3 regions of the Pseudoalteromonas sp. SG43-8 genome follow, and region 3 is predicted to be linked to each of the others. Evidence: predicted binding sites of a transcription regulator. Region 3 holds the regulator's gene; each other region holds the start of a gene.

Region 1 (10,261 bases), on a different contig from region 3:
TTCACCTAGTGCAATAAAGGCATTCATTATACCCCACACTGTACCAAACAAACCGATGTACGGACTTATAGAACCTACTGTTGCTAAAAACGATAGGCTAGATTCCATTTTTTCAATTTCACGAGAAAGCGCAACACGCATAGAGCGGTGCGTTCCTTCCATAACAATACTCGCACTTTGAAATGTATTCTTTTTATGGCGAGCAAACTCTTTAAAGCCCGAAGTAAACAAAGCTTCAATGCCTTGAGACTGACCGCTGCGTGACGATATCTCGTTATATAATTTGCTTAAATCAATACCCGACCAAAACTTTTGCTCAAATTTCTTAGCATTTATTAGCGCATCCGATATTGCTTTTTTACGTTGAAATATAATTGTCCACGACATTACAGACATGGCAACTAGCCCTAACATTACTAATTGAACAAGCAAACTTGCTTCTAAAATTAGATCTAAAAAATTAAGCCCTGATCCCACGTTAAACTCCTAAATAATTTCAAAATACGGCAAATTGGTTAATTTGTGTAAATATGACCGCTTACACGGCCAAAAGTTGCATCTAGTGTATCTAGTCCATTTCAAGCTGACAACGGTATTGCTATGAATAGGCAACAAAAAACGTTAAAAAAACAGCTTTAGTTAGCATTTCCCTTTGTCTCAGTATTTTATTTAAACTTTGAAACAAACTCGCTAACTATAAATATGCGTAAATATATACATGAAACGTCATAAAATGCGCCGTTTATTCAAAATAAGAGCATAAACACTCAAAACCTATAAGCCTCACCTGTACGTAATAGTAAAACTAATACCGAGCTATAACGAAAAAAATTACTTAAGTTATAAATTTCATAAACTTATAAATTTAACGATTAATTAACGCACAAGATTCAAACAACAATAAAATTCACTAAATTAGTTTTTCTAATCTGAAAATACAAATTTTCTAGTTTGAACAAAAAAGTAAACTTACGTATTATTCTCCCATACCGAGCTAGCGCACTGAATGAGATAGTTTCATTAAGCCAAGTTCTTAGTAATAGGATATTTTATCGTATTACATTGTTTTACTCTTTCTGGATAAAACCAAATTTAGTAAAACGTAGTTCCCCTGGATTACTTCCTTCAACTTGTTGTTTGCCCGCATTTTTTGCGGGCTTTTTTTTTGCCTGCAATTTAGTGCGCTACATATTTTATTTATAAACTAATAATTGCCCTACCTAATTTACAATAAGTAATTCGCTTACTAGTTTGAATGGTACGCAGAATAGCTTCGCGAGTCTTAACGCCCTGTGAATTAACAGTTAACTATAAAGCGTATTTGTATTTTGAAATAACATTTGCAACAGAGTGTTGAGGTTTTGAGTATAATAATTTGAAACAAAGGGATACTGAGACAATTACCTGCTGCGCAATAAACCACAGCAAGTAAAGTATATAGGCTAGTCTTTTTTAGGAAGTAAACCAAAGTGATGATATGCACTGTCAGATACTATGCGCCCACGTGGTGTACGCTGAATAAATCCTTGCTGGATTAAAAATGGCTCTATTACATCTTCTATTGTTTCGCGCTCTTCACCAATAGCAGCCGCTATATTGTCGAGCCCTACTGGGCCGCCCATAAATTTTTCGATTATGGCGAGTAAATATTTGCGGTCCATATAATCAAAACCACTTTTATCTACGTCAATCATATCAAGGGCTCGCTTAGCTACATCGGCATTTACTGTGCCGTCATATTTTACTTGAGTGTAATCGCGTACACGGCGCAATAAGCGGTTTGCAATACGTGGTGTGCCGCGCGAGCGCTGGGCAATTTCGGTAGCGCCATCGTCACACATTTCTAAACCAAGATAATGTGCTGAACGCCCTACTATGTGCGATAAATCTTCTACAGAATAAAACTCTAATCGCTGCACAATTCCAAAACGGTCACGCAGTGGCGATGTAAGTGAGCCTGCTCGTGTGGTTGCACCAATAAGTGTAAATGCAGGTAAGTCTAATTTAATAGAACGCGCAGCTGGGCCTTCACCAATCATTATATCAAGCTGGTAGTCTTCCATTGCGGGATAGAGTATTTCTTCAACTTGTGGGCTTAATCTGTGTATTTCATCAATAAACAGTACATCGCCTTCTTCTAAATTGGTAAGTAGTGCGGCTAAATCACCTGCTTTTTCAAGTACAGGGCCTGATGTTGTTTTAATACTTACGTGTAATTCATTGGCGACAATATTTGCAAGCGTGGTTTTACCAAGCCCAGGTGGGCCAAATATTAATAAATGATCGAGCGCTTCACCACGGGTTCGCGCAGCTTCAATAAAAATTTCCATTTGCTGCTTAACATGAGGCTGGCCTCTATAGTCGGCTAAAAGTTTTGGTCTTATTGCACGATCTATAGAATCTTCATTTGTTTTTTCAGTCGCATCAATTAAGCGATCCGCTTCAATCATGGGTTACTCACAACATAGATTTTAAAGATTCTCTAATAAGAACCTCAGTAGACATATCGGGTTTACTTATCGATTTTACTGCTTTTTGAGCTTGTGGCAATTTATAACCTAATGCAAGCAGTGCCGATACGGCATCATCCGCTGCATTATTAGCAATTGTCGCATCGCTCATTGGCTCTATTACTGCGCTATCGCTAAATGGTGTAAATAAATCATTACCCCAATCTTTTAGTCTGTCTTTCATTTCGAGTACTAAACGCTCCGCTGTTTTTTTACCTACACCGGGTAATTTAACAAGCGATGTTGAGTCTTCGTTATTTACACAACTTACAAATTGTTTTGCCGACATGCCCGATAAAATAGCTAAGCCAAGTTTTGGCCCTACGCCATTTGCTTTTAATAGCTCTCTAAACAAGGCACGTTCAACTTTATTATTAAAACCAAATAATAGCTGAGCATCTTCACGCACTACAAAGTGAGTGTAAACAATCGCATTTTCACCAATTTTTGGTAAATCGTAAAAACAGGTCATCGGCATTTGTACTTCGTAACCTACACCACTTACTTCGAGTAATATTTCTGGTGGCTGTTTTTCGACTAAAATACCATTTAAGCGGCCTATCATAATTATTTCCTTAAACGTCCTCTAACGGTTTTGCTTGCGCTGCCCGCTAGTTTAATTAAATTTTGTTCTGAGTGGGCGTGGCAAATCGCAATAGCGAGTGCATCAGCTGCATCGGCCTGTGGCGTACCGGGTAGTTTTAAAATATTTTTTACCATGTGTTGCACTTGTGTTTTATCTGCGCCACCGTTGCCTACTACTGCTTGCTTAATTTGCCTAGCTGAGTATTCGAATACGGGTAAGTCGGCCATTGCAGCGCCAACAATCGCAGCACCTCTAGCTTGGCCTAGTTTTAAAGCTGAATCGGGGTTGTGCGCCATAAATACTTTTTCAATGGCAAAGGTTTCTGGCGAAAACTGCTCAATAAGCTGTGTAATGCCTTGGTAGATCATTTTAAGCCTAACCGGAAAAGGATGATCGGCTAACTTAATACAGCCACTGCCTAAGTATGTAAATTTAGAACCTTGATGGGCAACAACACCATATCCGGTCAAACGTGAACCAGGATCGATCCCTAAAATGATGGCCAAACAGCGCTCCATTGTTATTATTTTTAAATTACGCTAATAATGCCAGAGCACTGTATAAATTACCAGTACAAAGAAAAACAAAAATGCCCACGTACTAGGTGGGCATTTACAGGAGTATGTTAGTTTAAGCTTACCCTAGGGCACGCACTAATCCTTGGGTGTTTTGTTTAAGTGTTCGGGCAATCATTAAATAACCTAAACCAGCCACAAATACGCCACCAGCTACCGGACCAATAATCCATATATGTGGGTGTAACTTACCTGCTAAATCAAACATTTGTTGCTGCACAATTAAAAGCGCTATATCACTAAAAAATGCAGCCACTAAACCAGCTAAACCGCCGAGTAATAAAAACTCATACAGGGTCGCGTTTTTAATTAATCGGCTTTTAGCGCCTAGCGTTCGAAGTATTACAATTTCTTGCATGCGCTCACCTAAACTAGCTTGCACTTGCGATATAAGTACAAGCGCGCCACACAGCACAACAATTGCCAGTACAAAGCCAATGGCGAGTGATACTTGCGAAATAGTTGTTTGTATTTGCTTAACAAAGTTATCAATATCAATCGCTGTAATAGTAGGGTAAGTACGCAATAACTGGCTAAAATCACGCTTTTGATCTGGGTTTATACGTACCGACGAAATATACGTTGCCGGAAAATCTGCAAGTACATCTGGGCTTAAAATAATAAAAAAGTTAGGTTTAAGCGTGGCCCAATTAACTTTGCGCACACTGGTGATTTTAGCGTCGAACGACTGCGAACCAATTAAAAATGTAAGCGTATCGCCTATCTCAACATCTAAACGCTCAAGCATCGACTCCTCTACTGAGGCTTCAGCCATCGCATTTTCACCAAACCACGTGCCTTGTGTTACTTCATTTTGGTCAGGCACATCTTTAAGCCATGTAAGGTTTAGCTCGCGGCCAATACCTGCACGTGCTTCTTCGTCTTTTTTCTCGTTGTCTTGCAGCGATACAGAACGTGCTACCAACTCGCCATTCACCGCATTTACGCGCCCACGAATAGTTGGATAAAACTCTGATACCTGAATATCTTTTTGAGCTAAATATTCATTAATTGGCTCAAGCTCATTTTGAGTAATATTAACTAAAAACGCATTTGGCGCATCGTTTGGTAGTTGCGACTGCCAATCAGATATCATGTCGTTTTTAAGTACCACTAAAAACAGCAGTAATTTAATCGCTAACGAAAAACTAATTAACTGTACCGCGTTCACATTTGCACGCTTTTGAATGGATGCAATTGCAAGCGACCAACTGTTACCTGGCTTTAATCCTAGTTTTCGACCACCACCAAATATTAATTTAGATACTAAAAACAGCACACCAATTAGCGCAAGTGTTGATATAAACAAAATAAGCGTTATTTTTATGTTGTTACTAAATAACCACATTAATAAAAACACAGTTAGCGCACTCATACCTAAATGCACACGACTTACAGCCAACTTGTCGCCTAAGTTACGGCGCAGAACTCTAAGCGGCGGAATATCAAATAAATCAAATAACGGTTTGATAGAAAACATAACAGCACAAATTACGCCAGTGCTTATAGCCACCAGCCAAGGTTTAAAGCCACCTAAAGGCAGCTCTGTGCCCATACTTTTTGATAAGTAACTTGTTGCTATTTCTTGCAAGCCATAACCAATTAACAGCCCTATACTTACCGCCATTGCACATACAAGCAATAAATGAAGCATGTATATTTTGCGGATCATTGAGCGGCTACCGCCGAGCGTTTTCATCATCGCTACTGGGTCGTATTGGCGTTCACAATAACGTTTTGCTGAAACAGCTATAGCCACTGCTGCCAAAATAATGCCCAGTAAACCAGCTAGTAATAAAAAGCTCTCAGCGCGGTTTAAGCTGTTTGAAATGGGTGATTGGCGGTCTTTAACGCCATACCATTGTTGGTTTTCTTTCATTTGTGGTTTAAGCCACTCGTAAAAGCTATTTATGTCGGCCTCACTACCTGCATAAAGTTGGCGGTAATAAACACGACTACCCGGCTGCACAACTTCGGTTTTTGCCACATCGTCAATATTGATAAGCACGCGGCGGCTGCTCGAAAATACATTAAATGGCGCATCGGGCTCTTCTACAATAACTTTTGAAACATTAAATAATGCAGCGCCAAGCTCTACTTGCGCGCCTATATCAATATTTAAACTGTAAAATACCGACTCACTTAGCCACACATTACCAGGCGTTGGTCCGCTATTAGCAACCTTAGTTTCACCGGTTAGGGTATCTTTAACTTTTAACTGCCCTTTTAACGGGTACGCATTAGATGCCGCTTTTACTGAGCTAAACTGCATTTCATCATCGGCAAACAACATAGTGTCGAAGTACACCATTTGCGCCGTTTTTAAATTTTGGCTCTGTGCTTTAGTAATAAAAGCAGTATCGAGAACATGATCGCTTGCAAGTACACGGTCTGCAGCAATAAAAGCACTGCTTTTTTGCGCAATACTTTGCCCTATCCGCTCAGTAACCATCGACAGTGTAAGCACGGTTAAAACAGCAAGGGCGATAGCTGCGCTAATAACTGTTAGCTCACCACGGCGAAATTCTCGCGAAAATAACTTAAGCGCTAACTTAACCCACATTAGCAATGTCCTCTACTTGGCTTTTTACCAGTAAGCCCGCTTCTATTTGAATAATGTGCTCACATTTTTGTGCAAGCCCTTCATCGTGAGTAACCAAAATAAGCGTGGTGCCGTGTTGCGTGTTTAAATCAAATAATAAGGATTCAATCATTTTACCGTTTTTGCTGTCTAAATTAGCCGAAGGCTCATCAGCAAATAGTATTTTAGGTGTACCAATAAATGCTCGCGCAATAGCAACACGTTGCTGTTCACCGCCAGAGAGTTGCGACGGGTAATGATCAATTCGATGGCTCAAGCCTACTTTTTCAAGTAATGCAATTGCTTGCTCTTTTGCATCACTTTCACCAGCGAGCTCTGCTGGCAGCATAACGTTTTCTAGTGCCGTTAAGCTTTGTACTAACATAAACGATTGAAATACAAATCCAATTTTAGCCGCGCGCAGTGCAGCACGCTCTTCTTCATCTAAATTGTGTAATGGTTCACCATCTAAAAATATTTCACCGCTGCTGGCGGTGTCCAGCCCTGCTAATAAACTGAGTAACGTAGATTTACCAGAGCCCGACGTGCCAACAATAGCAACAGACTCGCCATGCTTGACATTAAAGCTGATGTCGCTGAGGATGGGCAGCTCACCTTCAAAGGTAGAGACTATTTTAGACAAACCATTAACCTGAATTATATTTAATTGAGAAAGCGCTGACATATGACTCATTCAATCCTTCGTTTAGTATTCATTTTATTTTTAGTTATCAAACCGCTGAGCGCAGCAGCCGACAACACGATTTTAATACTCGGTGACAGTTTAAGCGCAGCCTACGGACTTCAACAAGAAGAAGGCTGGGTAAAATTGTTACAAGATAAATACGATGACGAACAAGCCGACATTGAACTTATCAACGCCAGTATTAGTGGCGAAACATCTGGTGGAGCCCTACGCCGTTTAGATGCATTGCTTGAGCAATACGAACCCACTCATGTACTTATTGAGCTAGGTGCTAATGACGGTTTACGTGGTTTTCCAGTCAAAAAAATGCAAACTAACTTAACGTCTCTTATTCAAAAAAGCCAAGCAGCTAATGCGATGACCGCCTTAATGGAGATTTACATTCCCCCTAATTACGGCCCGCGTTACAGTAAAATGTTTACTGACACTTTTTCGCGCGTTAGCGAAGAAACAAATGCGCATTTAATGAACTTTTTTATGCTCGATATTGCCAGCCAACCTGAGCTAATGCAAAACGATAGTTTACACCCTAACAAAAAAGCTCAGCCATTAATACGAGATGAGATGTATGACTCGATCAAAAAGTGGTTAAATAAAGACTAGCTAATTAATACACCGCAAGGGCGCCTTTTTAGGCCTCTTGCGTAATAAATACCCAAACAAACAATCGCTTATTGATTTTTAAAAAAATACACGTACTATTGCAAACAACGTCGGTATGTAGCGCAGCTTGGTAGCGCACTGTCATGGGGTGGCAGGGGTCGAGAGTTCGAATCTCTCCATACCGACCATTAATACCAATCCGCAATAATACTTAATCATTTTGCGGGGCTAAACGTGTCGCTACCTGTGTTAAAAAATTCTCATTTAGAACAACTAAATAGCGAATTTTTTGCCTAGCTATCAACACGTTTTTCCATCCTAAAAATAGATCACTTAATTAAGCGAATTGGTATAAACTCCCTCTATATCAATAAGTTAAACTTCTCTTCAAAATATAGCCAAAATTCATCTGTTTTGATTCTACAATTTATCCGTAGCACTACCTTATTTATCTAAGCGCACTTAATAAAACTGAGTTTAGCTGGCTAGTTTTGTGGTTTTTGAGGGAGGTTGTATTTAATTGTTATTAACTTGAAGTGGCCTTTGTGGGATCTATATAAAGCCATTTAATTTCAATTTATTGAAATTAAAATAAAAAAGCGCTCTAAGCGCTTTTTTATTAAAGTACTAGTGCTTGCGCCCTACACCATTACGTACCATATCTTGCCCTGTTTGGAATACATCTTCTGTAATACCGCGCGCTAAAAGTAATTTTTGATTATCGTCAAACACGGCTACAAAACGACTACCATCACTATTGTTTGTTGCCATACCAACGCCCGAAACACCCTTAAGGCCAAGACCGCCGTTTTCTACATTTAATAAAAAGCTTTCTAATTCGGCTAGACTAGAAATTACATCATTTTCTTTATTCATTTTAACACTCTTTTAGTAAGGCTTTTAAATCATTATGGTGGCTATTTTATATAGAAGAGCCAAAAACTTAAACCCTTGGCTCAGGTTAGTCACTAAATCGACTTTATAGCTAACTTTAAATTGCTTAGCGCACAACCAAACTCTTTTGCATTGATGCGATGATACTGCGTGTCACTCGTTGCTGTAAGGCTAATTATAAACTCGTCTTGTTGGGCTACCGCGCTTTGCTCTTGGCTTAAACACATAGCTTGAGTAAGTGAACGCAGTTTTGAATTTATTAAAATTGAGCCAAAACGCTGCACTGGCAGTGGAGGTATTTTTATAGCGGGTAACGCTTCATCTATTGTGCGTGCGCTTAAGGTAAACGTGTTATTGGTAATTTCAATTACACTGCTTGTAGGCCAGTACGAATAGCTATAGCTCTTACTCTCAGGTTGGGCTTTACCTTGGTTAGCCAAATGCACTACACCACTTTTGCCTATTACGGTTATTAAACTACCTTTTGGCGATTTAATAACAACTAAGGCTGTATTTTCATCAATACCAAATCCATGTTGAATCTCTGTTTTAGTATTTTTCACTTCGTTATTATTTAGCGTTGCTGCAAGCCTAAATGTACGGTTTTGTTCGCTAAATTGAATATCTAGTACACCAAAGTTAAAACTGCCCAGCCCACCAGCATTAGTGTTATTTTCACTTTTACGAAGTGCCTCAAGGCTTGTCGTATTTGTAAGCATGCCCGTCACTTTACTTTGGATTGCAGCACCGGCTCCTTCACCTACAATTACTGGGCGAGTTTGCAATGCTTGCGTCCACGGGTATGGGTTATTGTTTTGATCAAATAATACCTTATGAGTTAATGCTGCATTACCGCTATTAAACATCACACCGGTACTATTTTTAATAAGTGATACAAGTGCATTAGTGCCATTTTTGCATAAAGCGTATTCGGCCTTTGTGCGATCGGGGTAAATTGCTTCACGGTTATACACATTCATTAATGAATTTCTAAGTGCGGGTAATTCATCGCACGAGTTACTTGTAATCGCTTTAGCAAGCGCTGGGGTTAGTGCTAACCATTGAGTGCTTATATTTGATTGTGCTAAAAGGCTCTGCGCTAAATCTGCCGACTCATAAGGGTCGCGGCTCGATGCCGTAATAGCAAGCATGGTGGGTTTTGCGTTATTAACTTTTAAACTGCCCGACACAAATTGTAAAATACTATTAGTCGCGACCTCATTATTAAAATCGGTATTTACGTGCTCTTTTAAACGCTCACCGTTTTTATTAAGTAGCGGTACTTCTAGCATATCAAATACAAAGTTGTATTCTTGCTGAGTCAGGCTTTCTAATTGCTGGTTATTTATATCGCGCCATAGCCAGAGTAAATCAGTTTTTGATACGTTATTTGACGATTTACTTTGTATGGTTTTAAGTGTTTTTAATACAGCTGTTTTTGTCTCAACATTATTATCAGGCCACTGCTGCGCGATATTTTTTATTTGAGGGCTGCTAAGTGTATATAAATTATGTGACTTACCATCAATAACAGCCTCTTTTTGGCAATTATTAAGCTCAGCGCTAGTGCAGGTAGTAAGCTCTGACCCCACTAAAATTAAAGTTTGGCTCTGCTCTTGAGCCACTGCATTTATTGAAAACCCTGCGCCGAACAATGCCACTACCATACCTAGTAACTTCGGCTGTTGATCACGTAAAAATGCACATATCATAATGTAAACTCTAATATAAATAATAAAACTAATGTGCTGTAGTTTAACAGCTAGCCACTTACGCCTAAATATATTTTTATAAATGTTAAATAAT
Region 2 (10,261 bases), on a different contig from region 3:
ATTAAAACGCGGAATTTTTATGAACTGGCTTGCACAATTACCTACCCAACGAACCCCGTGGCTTTTATTTACAGCTATCGTTTTTTTACTTGAAGTTACCGCTCTTTTCTTTCAATACAAAATGGGGTTAGCGCCTTGCATAATGTGTATATATCAACGCACTGCAGTATTGGGGTTATTAGGCGCAGGGATTGTAGGCTCAAGTAAACCACAAAGTAAAACTGTGCGTATGATAGCGTATGTTATTTGGGGAATATCGAGTGTTTGGGGATACTTAATTGCTCGCGAACATATTGATATGCAGACCACCACAGACCCTTTTGCATTTAGCTGCGAGTTTGAACCAAATTTCCCATCATTTATGCCACTACATGAATGGATACCTAGCTTTTTTCAAGCTACCGGGGATTGTGGAAATATAGATTGGCAGTTTGTTGGCATGAGCATGCCTGCTTGGATGGAAGTGATATTTGGGATTTTCTCACTAACGCTATTTATTATAATTATTGCCCGTTTATTAATTAAAAAGTCGATTTGATATGTTTACATTTTTTTCAAGCCAATTAGCCCAGCTTAAGCATTTAAAAGTACGCCAGCGTCAAGACGTAATTGCGCTTGCATTAAGTCAGCTATCGCCAACTGATAAAGTTCTATTGCGTATTATAAAACTGCTATTACTTAGCCCACTATTTTTAATATTCACTGTATTTAAAGGTTGGATATTAATACCATTTTTGATACTTGGCGGATTGTGCTATCCACTATTAACTACACCTATTGAGATTAACTTTGCTAAAAAGCACTTAAGCGATGCACTAAAACAATTTAATCAGGGCGCCTAGCACCCTGATTACTATTTAGAAATATTAAAGTGTAAGTTTCCCCTCTAATTTAGCTAAAAGCTTTTTGCCAATCCCTTTAACTTGCGATAAATCACTAACGCTTTTAAATTCGCCATTTTCTTCACGATAATCCACAATTGCCTGCGCTTTTTTCTTACCTATACCAGGTAACTCAGCAAGCATCTCTGCATCAGCATTATTTATACTAATTGTCTCAGCTTGAGGCATTTGCTTAGTTACTTCTGATAATTGTGCATACGCGGTAGTCGCGGGTAGTAAACATAATAAACTTATGATGAGTAAATTTTTTAACGTTTTCATTAAACTTGTCCTTATTCTTCTTTTCTTAATTTTGAGTATTGCTCAGGAAATCAATAAATAAGGAACTGTAAAGTTCATCACTTAAAGTGTACCTAAACGCATTATCACTATGATCCGAAATCCTGAAAATGCAGCTGGTACAACAAAGTGATTGCTTAACTAAAGTAAAGTTACCGTTTTTTGTCAAATTTAAGACACCTAAAAATTAATACTTCGCGCTTGCAAATTTACTTACAAACCATTACTGTACATAAAAACAGTAATCTAATGGTTTTTTAAAAACCACGGTGCCAAGCAATTTTGCAGGAGAAATCATGGCTGTTGTTGTTAAATATGTTGTAGAACGAAACGGAGTCGAGCGTATGACGTTTACTACCAAAAAAGAAGCTGATGCTTATGACAAGATGCTCGATATAGCAGAATCACTTGAGCTGATGCTAGAAAAGGTAGACGTACCGCTTAGTGAGCAACAAATTGAATCACTTGCTTTAGAAATAGCGAAAAGCAAAGATGATTTTATGACCATATTAAAAGGTGGCAAAGATCCAGCTGTTACCAAAGCGCCAGCAAAAAGTAAAAAGTCAGATAACGTTGCATCAATTGAAGATAACAACGATAAAAAAGTAAGTTAATTCATAGAGTGTTCCCTCCTCGAACGGGACAAACTAAATAAAAAAGGGAGCAACTAAGTTGCTCCCTTTTTTATTATACTAATTCGCTTAATTAAATGATCTCTTTAGGGTGGAAAAACGTGTTGATAGCTAGGCAAAAATTCGATATTTAGTTGTACTAAATGAGAATTTTTTAACGCCGGTAGCAACACGTTTAGCCCCGCAAAATGATTAAGTATTATTGCGGATTGGTATTAATTACTACTCACTTTAAAATAAGTAGTAATTGCTAATTAAAGCTCTTTTTCTACTTCATCAAATAAAGCAGTGATGTTTTGCTCAGGCTCTTTTGTTACTAAGCTAACAACAACAATTGCAATACTCGCTAAAATAAAGCCCGGTACTATTTCGTACATAAAGCTACTTAAGCTTTCACCATTGATAGTAAATGGTCCATATATCCAAATTAGCACAGTAAATGCGCCTACTAACATACCAGCTAACGCACCAGCAAAGTTCATGCGTTTCCAATAAAGGCTAAACAATACAAGTGGTCCAAACGCAGCACCAAAGCCAGCCCACGCATTACTTACTAGGTCTAAAATAGAGCTATCTCTGTCGTAAGCTAAATAAATAGCGAACATAGCAACTACGGCAACACTTATACGGCCAACAGCAACTAGCTCTTTATCACTGGCATCTTTACGTAAGAATGTTTTATAGAAATCTTCTGTTAATGAACTTGAACTAACCAATAATTGAGATGAGATAGTACTCATAATCGCAGCCAAAATTGCAGCAAGTAAAAAGCCAGCAATAAGTGGGTGGAACAGCAACTCAGAAAGAATTAAGAAAATTGTTTCAGGGTCTTCAACTACAATGTTGTTCTCATAAGTATAAGCTGCACCAAATATACCAGTACCAACAGCACCAATGGCAGCAACAATCATCCATGTCATACCAATACGGCGTGCTTTAGGCATATCTTTAACACTACGTACCGACATAAAACGAACAATGATATGTGGTTGGCCAAAATAACCTAAACCCCAAGCCATTGCAGAAATAATACCTAATGCAGAACCTGCACCAATCCAGTTAAGCATATCTGGATTTACGCTATGTAAAGTTGATTCTAAAGGTTGTTCAAGCAAAGAGTATGCAACCGTTGGTACTAGAATAAGTGCAATGAACATAATACAACCTTGCACAAAGTCAGTTAAGCTTACAGCTAAAAAACCACCAAACAAGGTATATAAAACAACTACGCCCGTTGTAATGTATAAACCCATTTCATAAGTTAAACCAAATGAGCTTTCAAACAATTTACCACCAGCGACAACACCAGATGAAGTATAAAGAGTAAAGAAAACAATAATTACCACAGCTGATACAACACGTAATAGGTTGGATTTATCATTGAAGCGATTTGAAAAGTAGTCTGGGATGGTTATAGAGTCATTTGCTTTTTCAGTGTAAACACGTAATCTCGGTGCAACTAACAGATAGTTTAACCAAGCACCAATCACCAAGCCAATTGCTATCCATGTACTACTAAAACCAGTAACAAACATCGCACCAGGTAGGCCCATTAAAATCCAGCCACTCATATCAGATGCACCTGCAGACAGTGCAGCTACACTTGGAGATAGATTTCGTCCACCTAACATGTAACCAGATACATCGTCAGTAGATTGCTTATATGCATATAGTCCGATACCTAACATTACAATAAAATATAATGCTAGTGAAATAATCATTCCTGTTTCCAAATTAGCCTCCGCATAATTATTAATAATAGGCTTTAATCCAAATAATGACTCTTAAAATTTTATAGTTAAGACACTATTGGGGTAAAAACCATTCTCGCTGACTATATCATGCTTGATAATAAAATCTCCAACTTGTTGCCCTCACCTGATACAAAAATACTCATGTTGAATAATTTTAAAGCGAATTGGTGAAATATAATAAATTAAATACTAGAAAGACCTTAATTTTTAATGATAATTTATTAATCTAGCAAATATACGTAATGCTATTTTGAGTCTTTTGCCATATATTATTACAATAACTAATTAGATTACTCTTACGGAACTGTTTATGTATTTTTACGCTGCACGCCAACCTATTTTAGACAGAGATAAAAAGCTCATCGGATATGAACTTTTATTTCGCGATGGCGTTGATAACGTATTTCCCGATATAGACGGTGACGAGGCAACTACACGACTAATTGAAGGTAGTCAGTTTAATTTCGGCTTAGAAGATTTAACCGACAATAAACCCGCCTATATAAATTTCACCCTAGAAACGCTATCAAAGGGCTACCCAACACTACTGGGCAAAGATACTGTAGTTGTAGAAATCCTTGAAACTGTGCAACCTGGGAAGCGATTATTAGCCATAGTGAAAGATCTAAAAGATAAAGGTTACACTATTGCTCTTGATGACTATATTCATCAGCCTGTTTGGCGCCACTTTTATCCATTTATTGATATTATTAAAATAGACTTTTTAGCATCTGATATAGATACAATAAAAACGGTTCTTAATGATTTAAAACTGCACTCGCATATTAAGTTACTTGCCGAAAAAGTAGAAACCTATGAAATTTACCAACAAGCTCTAGAGCTTGGTTTTGATTATTTCCAAGGATTTTTCTTCTCAAAACCTGAAATGGTACAAAGTAAGGCTCTACCGCCTTCAGAAATGGCATTAGCTGAATTACTTTACGAAACATCAAGCGTTGATATGGATCTTAAAAAAATCACTGATGTGTTTGAGCGTGATGTAAACCTATCTTACAAATTACTTAGGTATTCAAATTCTGCTGCCTTTGCAAGGCGTGCTGAAATAAGTACCATTAAGCAAGCCCTTATAGTGCTTGGTGCTAACGAAATTAAAAAACTATTATCATTATTATTTGCAGCGCAAGTATCAGCAGATAAACCTGTAGAGCTAATTAGGCTATCGCTTACGCGCGCTCGTTTTGGTGAGTTACTCGCTATATCCCATGGACAATTTAAAGATACCGGCATGGCATTTTTAACCGGTATGATGTCTCTTATGGATGCTATTTTAGATGAGAGTATGGAAAGCGTTATGAAAAAGCTTCCACTTTCGAATGACATAAAAGCAGCGTTATTAAACGATGAAGGCTTGCTGGCAAAATATTTAAACTTAGTTAAGTATTATGAACAAGCTAACTGGTCAGCCGCAAACGAATTAACGAAAGAACTAAACCTAGGTGAAAAAGTTCCTGATGCCTATCATGAAGCACTGACTTGGGTTAATGAGCAAATGCAGTTAATAGTTAACGAAAAATAAGTAACCCGAACTCTGGTTAAAACATTTACTAATATATTGAATCATAATGATATCTAAGTTTATTTTTCTCTAGCCAAAGTTCAGATTCTATATAAACAGTCAATAAAAACGCCAGCATTTAGCTGGCGTTTTTATCATTGGCTTCAATTATAAACTTTCTAAAAAGTCTTCATCAAAATCAGCTGGCTCTTCTTTAACTGGTGGATTGCCATCGTACAGCTCATAAATTTGACGCTGGAAGTAAATATCTTTTACAAATAAGTACGGATCAAGTGAATCATTTAATAGCCCTTCTTGTGGTATTAAAGATGCACGCGCCTCAACTGCTTTTAAAACAAATACTAAAATAGTTTGTGGAGTCGTTAGCGCAACTTCAGGTAATACAAAGTTGTCGACTACATCACCGGTCAGGTTACGTGCTGTTGTTGGCCCCATACCTGGTAACATTAAATAGGCGCCATCACCTACACCCCATACACCCAACGTTTGTCCAAAGTCTTCATCGACTATTTCAAGACCTAGTGAGCTTGCAACATCAAAGATACCAAACAGACCGACAGTAGAGTTAACTAAAAAGCGTGCTAAGCTCACACTTGCATTACCCGGTTTACCTTGCAAACCCGCATTGATCATATCTACAGGTGCGGTGATATTACCTGTAAAATTAACAATACCGTTTCTTACCGGTACAGGCGTTACTTCAACATAACCTACAGCAACTGGGCGCAACAGATAAGCATCCAGTACATCCATATTAAAGTCATATAATGGACGATTAATACTTTGCAGCGGATCTCTGTCATCTACTTTGCTTTGAGGTACTTGAGCACAGCCGGCTAGTATCAATAAACATAAAAAAGTAAAACTGTGTTTTAACATCTAACGTCCTTAAGGTATTAATGTATCAATTTGAAGTTGGTAGTCACTTACACTTTCACGCTTTAACGCCTGCGAATGACCTTCTAGCTCACCAGAGCTTGGCATAACAGAGTCATCGATAGAAATACGCGCCGAAATAATAATACTTTCTGCACTAGATAAGTTAAGCCCTGCAACCATTGCACTACTATCACTCAACTCAACTGTAATTGGAAATGAATATTTAGTCAGCTTAACAGCAGCCAATGGCATAGGTGAGCCAGTTGCAGCTTTTGCAAATATAAACAAAATACCGTCTTTTGGCTGTTTATCAATAAGCTCTTTTGCAATGTCGACTGTAACTGCAATAGCACCCGTTGTAGTAGTAACTGGCATAACTGAGCCTTCACTTTGCATTTGCTGCTCAATATCAGCAATACGTTCGGAGATCATGTTATAACGTGAATCATTTTTTTCCATGCTCGCCAATAAAACTTCAAATGCAGTTTTAGCTTGCGGCCAATCTTTACGCTCATACGCTATCAGCGCTAGTAACGAAATAGCATCTAAATTAGTAGGCTCAACGTTTAGCACTTTTGAAAGCATACCTGCCGCGCGAGTCATATTAGCTTCGCTACCTTCAAGTAATAAAACCTGACTGTAACTAATAAGAACCTGCATATTATCAGGGTTCATACGTAGTGCTTTATCAAATGACTGCTGCGCCATGTCAAATTCATTAAGCGACATAGCCACTCGACCAAGTAGCATCCAAGCAACTTCATCATCGCCAGAGCGGCTAAGTTTAGTACGAAGCGCCAATGCAAAAGCCTGCAGCTCATTTTGACTAAGCGGCTCACCTTTTTGCATTACAGCACGCTCGCCATAATCAGCTAAATTATCCATTGCGTCATGCCAAGCCGAAATTTGCTGCTGACTGCCTGTAAAACTATAAAAAATCCCTGTAAGCGCAAGAACAAATGCACCGCCTGTTAAAGCAAAAATACGATTATTACCTTTGCTGTTTAGTGATTTTTCTGGTGATAACTCATTCAATAAGCGACGTTTTAATTCAACAATTGATTCTGCATGACTTACGCCATCAATACGTTGATTATCTAAATCAGTTTGTAAATCAACTAAACGCTGCTCATAAATGCTAATTAGCTCAGCATTGGCATTATGAGTAATTGTTTGAACGCGCTCTTTTTTTAAAAAAGGCAACATCACAAATCCAAGAGCAACCAGTGTGAGTAAAGCAAAACACGCCCACATTAATATCATTTAACTTTGCTCCTGACGTTTATTTTGTTCAATTAGCTTAGCTAACAGCATTTCGTCGTCGCTGCTCCACGTTTGTTTTACTGATGCTTTTCGCTGGCGAATAACAATAAAACCAAAGCCGACTATTACAATTAATACAGGTAATACCCAAAGTACTAAAGTAGCGGGTGTAACAGGTGGGTCGTAATGAACAAAATAACCAAAGCGGTCTATCATGTAATCAATCACTTCGTCTTTGCTCTTACCTTCTTTCACCAATACGAGTACTTTATCGCGTAAATCTTTAGCAACAACGGCGTCTGAATCAGCAATATTTTGATTTTGACATTTAGGGCAACGTAGCTCTTTAGTTAGCTCTTCAAATAGTATTGCTTGTTTATTGTTATCAAATTGATAGCGATCTTGCTCTGCAAACGCACCCATGCTCACAAAAAGACTAAGTGTAAGTAAAAACCACTTCATTATTTAAGCTCCTGCATAATTGGCGCAAATTTAGCTCGCCATACTCGCGGGTTTATATCACCTGTATGGTGCAGTAAAATAGTGCCGTTTTTATCAACTAAAAATGTCTCAGGCGCACCCGATACACCTAAATCCAACGACAAAGTACGGTGTAAATCTAAAATATTAAATTGGTAAGGGTCACCTGCACGTTGCAGCATATCAGTGACTTCGCTGCGAAGTGATTGCATATCAAACGGGCCATCAAAGTCAGCGTCGTAACCTTGTACGTAATAAAGCCCAATAATTTTAACGCCTTGCTCACGTAATTTAGTTAAATAGCCAAGTTCAACTAAACATGTCGGGCACCAAGTACCCCACACATTTAATAAGTAAACTTCGCCTTTTAACGATTCGTTAGTCCACTGCTTATTGTCTTGCATCAAATCTGGTAAATTAAATGCGGGCATTTCTTGGCCTAACCGCCCCGTTTGAATTTCACGAGGGTTAGCAAAAAGTCCTTGGTATAAAAACACACAAACAAATGCAAATACTAAAAGCGGCGCGAGTGCTAAAATTTTACGGTTCATAAAACACTCTCCGGTGCATCTTTACGGGCTGTTTTAGCTGATGTACGGTAGCGTTTATCAAACAAAATCATGAAACCTGCAAATGACATAAGCACACCACCAATCCATATCCAGCGTACAAATGGTTTATGATAAATGCGAAGTGACCATGCATCACCACTTAACTGCTCACCTAACGCTAAATATAAATCACGTTTAAAACCGGCATCTATTGCTGCCTCAGTCATAAACTGCATACCTATATCATATTTACGTTTTTCAGCATGTAAGCGTGTTACCAGCTCATCGTTTTTAAGCACCGATACAACGCCCGCATGGCCGCTGTAGTTTGGCCCGCGAATAGTTTTAACACCATCAAAGCGATATTCATACTCATTAAGCTGTGCGGTTTCACCCGGTTTCATTGATACGTCACGCTCTACTGAATAAGCAGAGGTCAGTGTTACGCCCGCAATAATAAATGCAATACCAATATGCCCAAGCACCATCGCCCAGTAACTGACAGTAAAGCGTTTTAAACCTTCTTTTAAGCTCCCGTGCACAGCTGCTTTGGTGTAAATATCAATCCCTGTTGATATTGCAATCCACACTGCAAGCGTTGTCGCTAATAACGTAAGTGGTTTTACTAAATCGTAACTTGAGAATAACCAAGCGCAGGTAATCACAACACTTGCTAATACGCCCATTAATATTTTGTTTTGCAAAAAAGCCCACTTGTTTTGCTTCCAACGTAAAAGTGGTCCGATACCCATCAAAATAGCAAACGGTACTAAAATTATTGCAAACATCTTATTAAAAAACGGTTCGCCAATAGAAATACTACCTAAGCCCATTTCTTTATGAACCATTGGCAACAATGTACCTAACATAACAATTAATGTAGCAACAACTAAAAATATATTATTGAGCCATAACGCCACTTCGCGCGATACCAGCTTGTATCGTCCTTCACTGTGAACTTGTGACACACGCATTGCATATAACGCCAAGCCACCACCGACAACGATGCCTAAAAAGGCGAGTATAAATAAGCCTCTATCGGGGTCTGTAGCAAACGCATGTACCGATACAATAATACCCGAGCGTACAATAAACGTACCTAGCAAACTTAAAGAAAATGCTGCAATTGCGAGTAATACTGTCCATGATTTAAATATACCGCGCTTTTCTGTCACACTTAATGAATGCAGTAATGCGGTTGCAACAAGCCAAGGCATAAGCGCTGCGTTTTCTACTGGATCCCAAAACCACCAGCCACCCCAGCCTAGTTCTGAATACGCCCACCAGCTACCAATAGTAAGACCTAAACCTAAGAACCCCCATGCAGTCATCGTCCACGGGCGTGACCATTTAGCCCATGTGTTATCAAGTTTACCAGTTAACAATGCAGCTATAGCAAAAGAGAAAGCAACCGACAGCCCCACATAACCCATGTACAGTAATGGTGGATGAATAATCATACCTGGATCTTGAAGCAGCGGATTCAAATCACGCCCTTCTACCGGAAAATAAGGAAGTAGGCGCTCAAACGGGCTTGAAAGCAGTAAGGTGTACATCATAAAACCTACACCTAAAAAACCAAGTACACCCAGTACGCGAGCACGTAATACCCAAGGTAATGATTTAGAACGCGCTGCTACAGCTGCAGTCCAACCCGCTTGCATTACTAACCATAATAAAATAGCACCTTCATGACCGCCCCACGTAGAGGTGATTTTATAGTACCAAGGCAGCGTACTACTTGAATGATACGCTACGTAAGATACGGTAAAGTCGTCTGTTAAACTTGCATAAATAAGTGCAGCAAAAGAAATTAGTACAAAAGCAAACTGGCCTATTGCTAAAGATGGAGCCGCACGCATTAATCGAAGATTACCAGTATGCGCGCCCCAAAGAGGAAAAATACACAGTAAAACGCTTAGCACCATGGCAAGCGTTAAAGAAAAATAACCAATTTCTGGGATCATAGCTAATTACCACTATC
Region 3 (10,261 bases):
ATAGCAGTGCAATGCAATTTAAAGATGCGCTGCACTTAATCACTATTGGCACAATAGGTATGATGATTTTAGCAATGATGACGCGTGTATCGCATGGTCATACAGGGCGTACACTCGCTATTCCTCATTACATGGCTGTTGCTTTTGCACTTGTGTTAGTAGCCGCTATTACTCGCTCATTACTCCCTTTTGTTATTAGGCCTCACCTTGCTTGGCAAATAAGTGCTTTGCTGTGGTTAGTGGCTTTTTCATTATTTTTAATTCACTGCACACCTATATTAACGCGGCGTCGTGTTGATGGGCGCCGTGGTTAGTTTACCTATAGGAAAACACATATGTTATCTGATAAAACCATTGAGATCGTAAAAAGTACTGTTCCGTTATTAGCGCAGGCGGGTACGGTTGTTACCAATCATTTTTATAAGCGTTTATTTAGTCATAATCCTGAGCTTAAAAATATTTTTAATATGGCGAACCAAGATACAGGTCGTCAGCAATTTGCACTTTTTAATGCATTGGCTGCGTATGCACAAAATATTGATAATTTAGTTGTATTAAAAGAAGCGCTAACACGTATTAATCATAAGCATACAAGCTTGAATATTTTACCTGAGCATTACCCTATTGTAGGTGCACACTTAATTGGTACGCTTAAAGAGCTTCTTCCTGAGCAATTTACTCCCGATGTTGAATACGCTTGGCGCGAAGCTTACGGCGTACTTGCTGATATCTGTATAACCGAAGAAGCTGCTTTGTATGAGCACAGTAAAAATAAACACGGTGGTTGGGCGGGAACTCGCCAATTTAAAATAACCAACAAACAGGCTGAATCAGAACTAGTAACAAGCTTTACACTTACGCCAGTTGATGGCGAAGCTGTTATTACACATAAACCAGGACAGTATTTAGGTATTAAAGTTAAGCCAGAGGGCGCTGAATATGAAGAAATTCGCCAGTATTCTATTTCGCAAAAAAGTAACGCTAAAAGCTACCGTATTAGTGTTAAAAAAGAGCTACAGCCAAAGCCTGGTATGGTGTCTAATTATTTACACTCATTAGAGCAAGGCACTATTGTTGAGTTATACCCGCCGGCAGGAGACTTCTTTTTACGCAATAACACAAACCCAGCGGTACTCATTTCAGCAGGTGTTGGGCAAACACCAATGCTGGCTATGCTTGAAACGTTATTAAGTGACAACTCTAATCAAGAGATTATGTATTTACATGCCTGCGAAAATAATCAGCAGCACTCGTTTTCAAAATATTTATATGATCTAACAGCACAGAATAACCGCTTGAAAACAATAACGTGGTTTAACCAAGCGGCAGAGGGCGCTGACTTTACTGGGTTAATGAACCTAAATGCAGTACAAGCACAGCTACCATTAAGTAATGGCGACTTTTACTTATGTGGTCCTGCCGGTTTTATGGCATTTATAAAAAACCAGTTACTTGAACTAGGTGTTAAAAACGAGCAGATTCATTATGAAGTGTTTGGTCCGCATGAAGACTTGTAATAACGCTTTAAAATAGAAAAAGGCGTGCAGCGATATGCTGCACGCCTTTTTTATAAACTTTAAAGTGCCTTATAACTCTTTACAGGTCACACCTTCAAGTACTGTAGTAAGCTCTTTTTTAGGATAGTAAAGCTCGCATTGGTTATTACGTAGTTGCAAAATAAACTTCTCAGATTTTATATTATGCGCGCCCATAATTACTCTGCCATCAGACCCTTTACTCATTGCATGATCAATTAGCAGTTCGCTACGTTTAGTAAATACGGAATCGGCAAGTGTTACTAATGCGCCTCCCTTAGCTTGTTGAATTGCCTGTTGTAGTGTTGCAATAACGCTGGGATTAACGCTCGTTAATATAGCGGGTTTAGCGGGCTCACTATTTACACTTTGGCATCCTCCCAAAGCGAATAAGGTAGCTAATGGGAGTAATAATTTAGCCATTACCTTTCCTCACTCAGTGTTGGCCAAGTTAAGTCCATATTACGCTGGGTAAATTGCTCAGGCATATTTAAAGGAATGAGAGATTCACGAGAGCTTGAAAAATTAGCTGGCTCTGCTTTTGCAGCAGCCGTTCTAATTGGGCAACTGCCATTTTCAACATGAAACAATGCGGTGGCTAAAACGGCCTCGTCACTGTCGCCTAACTGATGATCAAAGTCGTCCTCAATTTCACAACCTTGAACATCAGCATCAAATTGTGGCGTAGGGGTTGGTGTAAAACCCGCAGCGTATTCGCCAAATCCTTTGCTATTTACCCCACTAAATTGAATAGTGTAATAGGTTGTTGCGCAGTTATGAGTTGGGGTAAAGCCATAGGGCTTACCGCAGGTTGTATCGCCAATTAAAATAACTTCTGCGTCTATACCTTTTAAACCATTAATAAAAGCTTCTGATGCCGAACAGGTGCCTGATGTGCTTAATACATAAACCTTCGATAAGTTTAAATCAGGTAGGTTTTCACCTGTGCTAAAAAAAGTAGAGTAATCTATTTCTTCATCAATAAATGGAAAAGGCGAATCAACGGGTTGTTTATCGTTTTGTTGAGTTTGATAATAAAAGCGGTTGTTAACGTTGGCATTACCGGCAACCATATAAGCCAATTGTGCCGACAGTGCTAATAAACCACCACCGTTATATCTAAAGTCGATTACAAGCTCATCAATACCATCGGTTTTAAACTTATTTACTGCATCAATAAGCCCTTCTTGGGCAATGCTTATATGACTATTAAATTGCATGTAACCCACGCTTGAACCATTTGCGGTTGTAATCGTTTTAACATTTTGAACCGGTGTTTGTTCAATATTGCCAGCGGTTACATTAAATGTTTTTTCGGCGCCATCGTTACTGCGTACAACAATAGTATGTGAGTCGCCGTTAGTAGGACTAAATAAGCCTTCGTTAAGCGTATCTACACCCGACTGTGTATTGGTATTAATGCTAACACCGTCAACTGAAAGTACAGTATCACCACGTTGAAAGCCTATTTGGCTTGCAGGTGAATCATCTTCAAGATAAGCGACGCGTAAAATACGGTCGGCTGTATCGCCAATAAACGCCCAATTTATACCGTAACCAGAAGTAACGCCCGATTGCGCTTCTTGAAAGTAATCTTCAGTAGGTTCTGAAAAATGAAAGTTATCTTTTTTTGCCCCTGAGTCGGTAAGCTGCTCTGTTTTTAATTGGGCAAAATAATCGGCTACTGTGGCAAAGCTTTCAGGATCGTTATCGGCAATCTCATCATACCAAAGGTAGGTTTCGTCGCTCCAAGAGCGAAGCCAGAGTTTTTCGTAAAGGGCAGAACCGGCTTGATCTGGGTAAGGCTCGTTGTTATTAAAGGGATCGTTACCCGTACGCGGGGTTTCGCAAAAGTTTTTTAAATCGTTAGAGGGTTCAAATACACCCGCAGTCCATGTTGGACTGCTACTAACAGGTGTTGTAACTACAGGGGCTGAGTCGATGCCGCTACCACCGCCGCCACAACCGGTCAAAGCAAAGCCCGCAAATGCAGTGAAAATGGCAAGCGAGGTTTTATTATTTTTAAACATAGGTAAGGGCTTTTTTGTAAATAAGTTGTTTAAAATATTACAACACTCGCTCGTTTATTCAACATTTATAACTTTGATTTATGTAAATGAGTGTTAAAGCTTAGAGCTTACTCGCACTACTTGTATCTGCGAATGCTTGCTTTTGCCATGCATTAAATAACTTTTGCTGTTTATCAGAGATTTTTAAACCGTATGTTTTTTGCATGTAAGCGTAGGTGTCAGCTATACGTTTTCGTGCATAAACAGGCGGTTCAACTACACGTTGCTTAAAGTTTACTTTTACTTCGCAACGACCATATTGTGTGGCGTTTTCGCTAAGCATACCAAAACGATAATTAGAGCGATCGGCATTAATTTCGCCAATAGCTGGCGCTAAGTTATTTATATCAGCTTCCATTTTTCTAAATTTAGCACTTACTTTACGGCAGTTTTTACGCCCGCCATCTTGCCAGCATTGTAGCTGGTGACCAAATTCCCACGCCGGAACAATGTGCTCCCACTCAATGCGTAGTGCTCGCACATTTACTTTGCCTGAGCGTGTAAGGGTATTTCGAGGAATGTAACCACAGTTAGACGGATCAGGAACGAGTTTTTTGCCTTCTTTTTTAATGTCGCAACCGCAGTAAATGCTTTTGGCGTTGTCAGGTAGGGTTTTAATTAAATGTCTTTTAGCCGTTGAAAAACGGGTAAATTGTTCGGCTGATACCGAAGCGCACACACAACAAGCCAATAAGGCCAGAATAAATCGAGTCATATCCATCACAAATGTGAACTACAGGAATAGGCAGTTTAAAGCCTTGAAGATAAAAGATAAAGTTAACTTAAGGCCTACGCTTATATTACTAAAAAGTGCCTGATTAATTTTTTACTCAAAGTTATTTTCACTATTCATTTATTTCTCACTATTTATCGTATTTTAACCACACAAGGTTACCCGTTAAGGAGTATGCTTAAAGCTTACTCAATATGAGGATTTGGATTGCAAATGAAATTTGTTGATTATTATGCAGTGCTTGGAATATCGCCTGATGCAGATGATAAAGCGGTTAAAGTAGCTTATAAAAAGTTAGCCAGAAAATATCACCCAGATGTAAGCAAAGAGTCTCAAGCAGAAGATAAGTTTAAAGAAATAGCAGAAGCTTACGAAGTCATTCATAACAAAGAAGAACGTGTAAAATACGACGAGTTACGTCGTCACCAACAAAATCGTGCTCGTCAACAGCAAGGCCATTATGGTGGTAACAATGCCTCTTCGCAAAGTAATTACCAGCAAAGCGATCCTCAAACCGACCAAGAGTTTTCTGACTTTATTAATTCAATGTTTGGCGGGGCTGGTGGATTCGATCGTTCTGGGCAAAGCAGAAGTAACGCCGCTCGCGCGCAAAAAGGACAAGATGTGGAAATAGAGTTCCTAATTTTTCTTGAAGAGACTTTAGTTGATACCGTGAAGCCTGTTGAGTTTATGTTACCGCAGCGAGACAGCAGTGGCCGTGTTACTGAAATTAAAAAATCACTTAAAGTGAAAATTCCTGCAGGCTCAGTAAATGGCGAGCGAATTCGACTAAAAGGGCAAGGCGGGTTAGGGTCAGCGAATGGGCAAAATGGCGACTTGTATTTACAAATTAGTTTAGTGCCTCACCCATTATTTGATGTTGAGGGTCATAACCTAAATATAGTTGTCCCTCTTGCACCATGGGAAGCGGCTCTTGGTACAAAGCTAAATTTACCTACGTTGACAGGTAATATCCAATTAACTATTCCTTCTAATAGTCAGTCTGGTCAACGCTTGCGTATTAAAGGTAAGGGATTAATGAGTAAAAAAGCTAAAGGTGACTTATTTGCTGTGCTTAAAATTGTTAATCCAACATCTGTTGATGATACCAGTAAAAAACTGTGGGAAGAATTAGCCGAAAAAGCTCACTTTGATCCCCGTAATAACTGGAGCAAGCCATAATGCAAATTATCGTGACACAAAAAGACGATTTACTTACTAGCAAAGAGCTATGTTTGAGCAGTGATATTAGCGAAGCAATTTTATATGAGCTAGTTGAGCATAATATTGCGGTTCCAATTGAGGGGGAGCATGTTACGCAGTGGCAATTTACGGTATCTGCAGTGACCTTAGTTAAAAAAGCGGCCCGTATCCAGCATGACTTTTCGTTAGATTGGTCGGCAATAGCTTTAGTTTTACAATTGCTGGATGAGCGTGATGAGTTGATTTTCGAAAACGAAATGTTAAAGCGACATTTGAGTCGATTTAAGCACTTGGAATAAAATAAGCCCTAGGCTTATTTACTCTTTGATAAGTGGGCGCTAGCTCTCAAAAACCAATATGACTACTTTGATTTATTCTTATTTTTAATTCGGATAAATCGTTTTAGTCGTATATTTTGTATAAGTAATAATATTCCACTTAAACAAAAAAGTACGCTGGTTGCTGCAAAACTAATAAGCAGCGGATTATTAAAATCCTCTCGCTCATCGTAATCCATAATATGTAACATCCAAAAAAAGTCGAATATTCGCCATAGCGTGCTGCGAACGGTGACAACTTTGCCGTTATTTTCTGACAAGTACAGTGTTGTGTTAAATGTGTCGTCAAATTGTACCTGCCAAACATTGGTTTTATATCCAACTTCTCGCGTACCTTGCTTTAGTAGTACAGCGCTTGTTACTTGAGCATCAATAAGTAAGTGTGCTTTAGCATTTGCGGTAATTTGTATTTTAGTTGGCGGTTCAAATGGTCGGCCTGTTATGCCATTGAAGCTTTGCTGCTCGTTATTACTAAAGACAGTAATAAGTGGTGTAGTTAAGAAGTTCTCAAAAATTATTTGTGTTGGATTAACCACCTGAGAGGCAATATCGTCAAGGGAAGCAATATAATCAGCCTGCGTAAATGGATTATTGAGAGTACGTGTAGCAAGATGCTCCCCATGAACTTTATCAAGAGGGATTGCACTCATAATTAAACCACCTAGTAACCATGCTAAAATTTGTAGTGCTAATAAATAACCTAACCATTTATGTAACTTGCGAGCATGCTTAAATATTTTTTTATTCATGTTTTAGTCTTATTATTTTTAGAGGCTAGTTTATTACATTAATAGGATAAGTTACTGCGACATTTTGTCGCAGTTTAAACTATAGCTTACTGTAATCATTTAAAAATAAAAAAGATTACACTTAAATTCCTAACATGACTTATCTGTTTAATTGAGCTGAATATTTGATATCCAGCTAGCTTTAAATGCTAAAAAATACTTAAAAGCTGCGAAATATCCATATAAAGTGGTTAATAGAGCATAGTTGATTTGGTATAACGGTAAAACTGCGTTAAAGTTTGCAATGAAATTATTAGAGGATAAATACGAAACGATGTCGGAAATTCAATTTTTAAATGTAGATCTTGAGCTTGAATCAAAGCAAGATATTAGTTTGCTAGTGGCGGACTTGAAAAAAGTCGCGACGATTTTACATTATGACAAAGACGAATACCGTCAACTAGCGCGTATTGAAGCTACAGGTGAGGTGAGCACACCTGATAAAGCCATAAACCATATATGTGAGCTTATTGAATCGTGTTCGCGTAATGCGCTAAAGCAATGGTTAAGCTGTTCACGTAGAACGTTTGATATTGGTTTTGAATCAGGGACTTCTCCTAAGTGCTTTAATCAAGCCTTAGATGCAGATACATTATTGCGTATATCTGCGATTGGTGCGGGTATGGAAATTACCATTTACCCAATCGAAAAGTAACTATCTTCGCTCTACGACTGCTGCGGTCATTTTTGATACGCAGCACAGCTCATTGCGGCTATTTGTAATTTTTATTTCCCATACTGAACTACGTTTGCCAATATGAAACGCTCTTGCCGTTGCTGTTAAAGTGCCGTTGCGAGATGCTTTTAAATGACTTGCGCTAATTTCCTGCCCTACACAGTAAAATTTAGTAAAATCGACAACAAAGTTAGCGGCATAGCTGGCAACTGTTTCGGCAAGTACAACGTTAGCACCGCCGTGAACCATGCCCATTGGGTTATGATGCTCAGGAATTGCCGGCATTGTGGCAACCAAATAATCATCGCCAATTTCTGTGACTTCTATCCCCATAGTTTTCATTAATGTTCCTTGGCCATTAATGCCTTGTTCTAACTGCTTGCACAGCTCTAAGGTGATGGGCTGGTACCAAATACTCATAATGTCTCCTTTGCATTTTTAATCATTTATAAACTTAGCTTTAGTTATATCCCTAAAATGTACACAAGTGAAATTACTTTAGCTATTTTAAGGCTTAATTTAAATTTGCGATTTTTATTTAACTGTATATACTCACAGTTAAATGTACTGTATGGAAAACCAGTTGTATGCGACCATTAACGAACCGCCAAGCTCAAATACTCGAACTAATTAAAGTTTTTATTAAAGACACTGGTATGCCTCCTACACGTGCTGAAATAGCGCAAACATTAGGTTTTAAAAGTGCCAATGCTGCTGAAGAACATTTAAAAGCACTTGCTAAAAAAGGCGTAATTAAGATGAAACCAGGTGCAAGCCGTGGTATTCAATTAATTGAAGAAGAAGAGCCAGAACAATTAGGTTTACCGCTTATAGGGCGTGTTGCTGCTGGTTCACCTATTTTGGCGCAAGAGCACGTTGAAAGTCACTGCAAAATCGATCCATTAATGTTTAAACCGGCTGCAGATTTTTTACTACGCGTTAACGGTATGAGCATGAAAGATATTGGTATTATGGATGGTGATTTACTTGCTGTACATCGTACTCAAACCGCTGAAAATGGACAAGTTGTTGTTGCTCGCCTAGACGAAGACGTAACTGTAAAACGTCTTGAGAAAGCGGGTCGTAAAGTATTACTTCATGCTGAAAACGACGATTTTGACTCTATTGAAGTAGATCTTGAGAATGAGTCTTTTAATATTGAAGGCTTAGCCGTTGGCGTTATAAGAAACGCTGATTGGATGTGACTTTAAAAATAGCTTTTAAACAAGCAGCTTTATAAATGCGTACTAATTAGTACGCATTTTTGTTTTAAAATTTGTACTAAAAAATAGGGCGTAAACAGCCCACTGACTATTTAAGCTGTAAACTTTTTTGCACTTATATTTTCCCCCTCCGAATGCGTTAAACCCCTTTGTTTTGCTCATATTTTGAACTTCCTGTTGCCCAGTTGATTACCGATTTTTTATTAATTATTCAATATCACCTGATTGTTTTTTATACTAAAACTTGCTTGTTGTTCGTTTTTTAGCTAATTGTTAATGTGCTGAGCTAATAATAACTCACAGCTTTTTAGTTTTGAGAACACACAATATACACAAACTCGTTGTTGGCGCAGCAAAACCAATCAATATTAAATAAGATTGGCTAAAAAAATAAAAATAACGAATTGGCGTTTAAGCCGTATGCCTCTTCGCTTTGCATTCGCAATAGCATCAAAGGAGCCGTCACATGGGTAAACTGACCTCTACCTTGTGGCTTATATTATGTGTTTTTTCGCACCCAGTTTTGGCTAACAGCCAATACAATATGCGCAAAGGCGTAACCGATATAAGCAATAATGTATATCAGCTGCACATGACCATATTTATAATATGTTGTGTGATTGGGGTGATAGTGTTCGCAATTATGTTTTGGGCACTTATTCATCACCGTAAATCTAAAGGGGCTGTACCTGCCCAATTTCACGAAAGCACTAAAGTAGAAATACTTTGGACTGCAATTCCGTTTGTTATTTTAATTGCTATGGCAGTACCAGCCACTAAAACCCTTATTGCAATGGAAGATGCCAGCAAAGCTGATCTCACTATTAAAATTACGGGTTCGCAATGGAAATGGCATTATGAATATATGGGCGAAGATGTAGAGTTCTACTCTATTTTATCTACCCCGCAAGATGAAATAGCGAATCTTGCAGATAAAAACCCTAACTACTTACTTGAGGTTGATAAGCCTCTTGTACTGCCAATAAATCAAAAAGTACGATTTTTAATGACTTCTGATGATGTTATTCACTCTTGGTGGGTACCTGATTTTGCAGTTAAAAAAGATGCGAACCCCGGCTTTATAAATGAAACATGGACGAACATAAACGAAGAAGGTACTTACCGAGGCCAATGTGCTGAGTTGTGTGGTAAAGACCATGGCTTTATGCCCGTTGTGGTGGTCGCTAAATCTGAAGCTGATTTTAAAACATGGCTTGCAGATGCAAAGCAGGCTAAACAAAAAGCAGCATTAGCAGATGCCGCATTACTTGATAAAACCCTCCCAAAAGAAGAGTTAATGACTTTAGGCGAACAAGTATATATGGCTAATTGTGCAGCGTGCCATCAGCCTACGGGCATGGGGTTACCGGGTGTATTTCCTGCACTTAAAGGCAGCCCGATAGTGCTTGGCGATATAAAAGATCACATTGATGTAGTTATCCATGGACGACCCGGTACGGCAATGCAAGCATTTGCCAAACAGTTATCTATAAAGCAATTAGCTGCGGTTATTACTTATAAACGTAATGCGTGGGGTAATGATACGGGTGATGTTATTCAACCGAGTCAAATACAGGCAGCTCTTGATGCCAAAGTGGAGGCGAACTAATGAGTAGCATAGTAGAACAACCTAACGCCAATGAAGCTCATCATGCTCATCACCCAGCTAAAGGTTTTAAACGCTGGCTTTACACAA

Evidence for each region. Region 3 encodes LexA, which represses DNA repair genes until DNA is damaged. Its sites were predicted from a motif close to TACTGTATNNNNATACAGTA; they were not measured.
Region 1: the regulator LexA is predicted to act here: its motif matches at 3,651-3,670, upstream of ruvC (crossover junction endodeoxyribonuclease RuvC).
Region 2: the regulator LexA is predicted to act here: its motif matches at 1,406-1,425, upstream of H5122_RS16230 (YebG family protein).

Annotation. Positions count from the first base shown of each region.
Region 1 covers NZ_JACJEX010000018.1:30,883-41,143, reverse strand. Annotated here, with positions in the region: gene tolQ (protein TolQ) at 1-477, opposite strand, end outside; gene ruvB (Holliday junction branch migration DNA helicase RuvB) at 1,443-2,450, opposite strand; gene ruvA (Holliday junction branch migration protein RuvA) at 2,458-3,075, opposite strand; gene ruvC (crossover junction endodeoxyribonuclease RuvC) at 3,078-3,602, opposite strand; gene H5122_RS18845 (ABC transporter permease) at 3,733-6,234, opposite strand; gene H5122_RS18840 (ABC transporter ATP-binding protein) at 6,224-6,937, opposite strand; gene H5122_RS18835 (arylesterase) at 6,938-7,561, shown strand; tRNA gene H5122_RS18830 (tRNA-Pro) at 7,673-7,749, shown strand; gene H5122_RS18825 (hypothetical protein) at 8,189-8,437, opposite strand; gene H5122_RS18820 (cyanophycinase) at 8,530-10,167, opposite strand.
Region 2 covers NZ_JACJEX010000011.1:47,393-57,653, forward strand. Annotated here, with positions in the region: gene dsbB (disulfide bond formation protein DsbB) at 20-538, shown strand; gene H5122_RS16220 (DUF6170 family protein) at 540-842, shown strand; gene H5122_RS16225 (helix-hairpin-helix domain-containing protein) at 867-1,163, opposite strand; gene H5122_RS16230 (YebG family protein) at 1,478-1,795, shown strand; gene putP (sodium/proline symporter PutP) at 2,068-3,546, opposite strand; gene H5122_RS16240 (EAL and HDOD domain-containing protein) at 3,878-5,104, shown strand; gene H5122_RS16245 (VacJ family lipoprotein) at 5,252-5,983, opposite strand; gene ccmI (c-type cytochrome biogenesis protein CcmI) at 5,993-7,246, opposite strand; gene H5122_RS16255 (cytochrome c-type biogenesis protein) at 7,247-7,708, opposite strand; gene H5122_RS16260 (redoxin family protein) at 7,708-8,277, opposite strand; gene H5122_RS16265 (heme lyase CcmF/NrfE family subunit) at 8,274-10,244, opposite strand; gene ccmE (cytochrome c maturation protein CcmE) at 10,247-10,261, opposite strand, start outside.
Region 3 covers NZ_JACJEX010000013.1:81,998-92,258, reverse strand. Annotated here, with positions in the region: gene H5122_RS17450 (NnrS family protein) at 1-314, shown strand, start outside; gene hmpA (NO-inducible flavohemoprotein) at 336-1,517, shown strand; gene H5122_RS17440 (hypothetical protein) at 1,587-1,958, opposite strand; gene H5122_RS17435 (S41 family peptidase) at 1,958-3,565, opposite strand; gene H5122_RS17430 (endonuclease) at 3,666-4,319, opposite strand; gene H5122_RS17425 (DnaJ C-terminal domain-containing protein) at 4,551-5,519, shown strand; gene H5122_RS17420 (chaperone modulator CbpM) at 5,519-5,839, shown strand; gene H5122_RS17415 (hypothetical protein) at 5,902-6,627, opposite strand; gene H5122_RS17410 (hypothetical protein) at 6,941-7,321, shown strand; gene H5122_RS17405 (PaaI family thioesterase) at 7,322-7,762, opposite strand; gene lexA (transcriptional repressor LexA) at 7,930-8,547, shown strand; gene coxB (cytochrome c oxidase subunit II) at 9,032-10,174, shown strand; gene ctaD (cytochrome c oxidase subunit I) at 10,174-10,261, shown strand, end outside.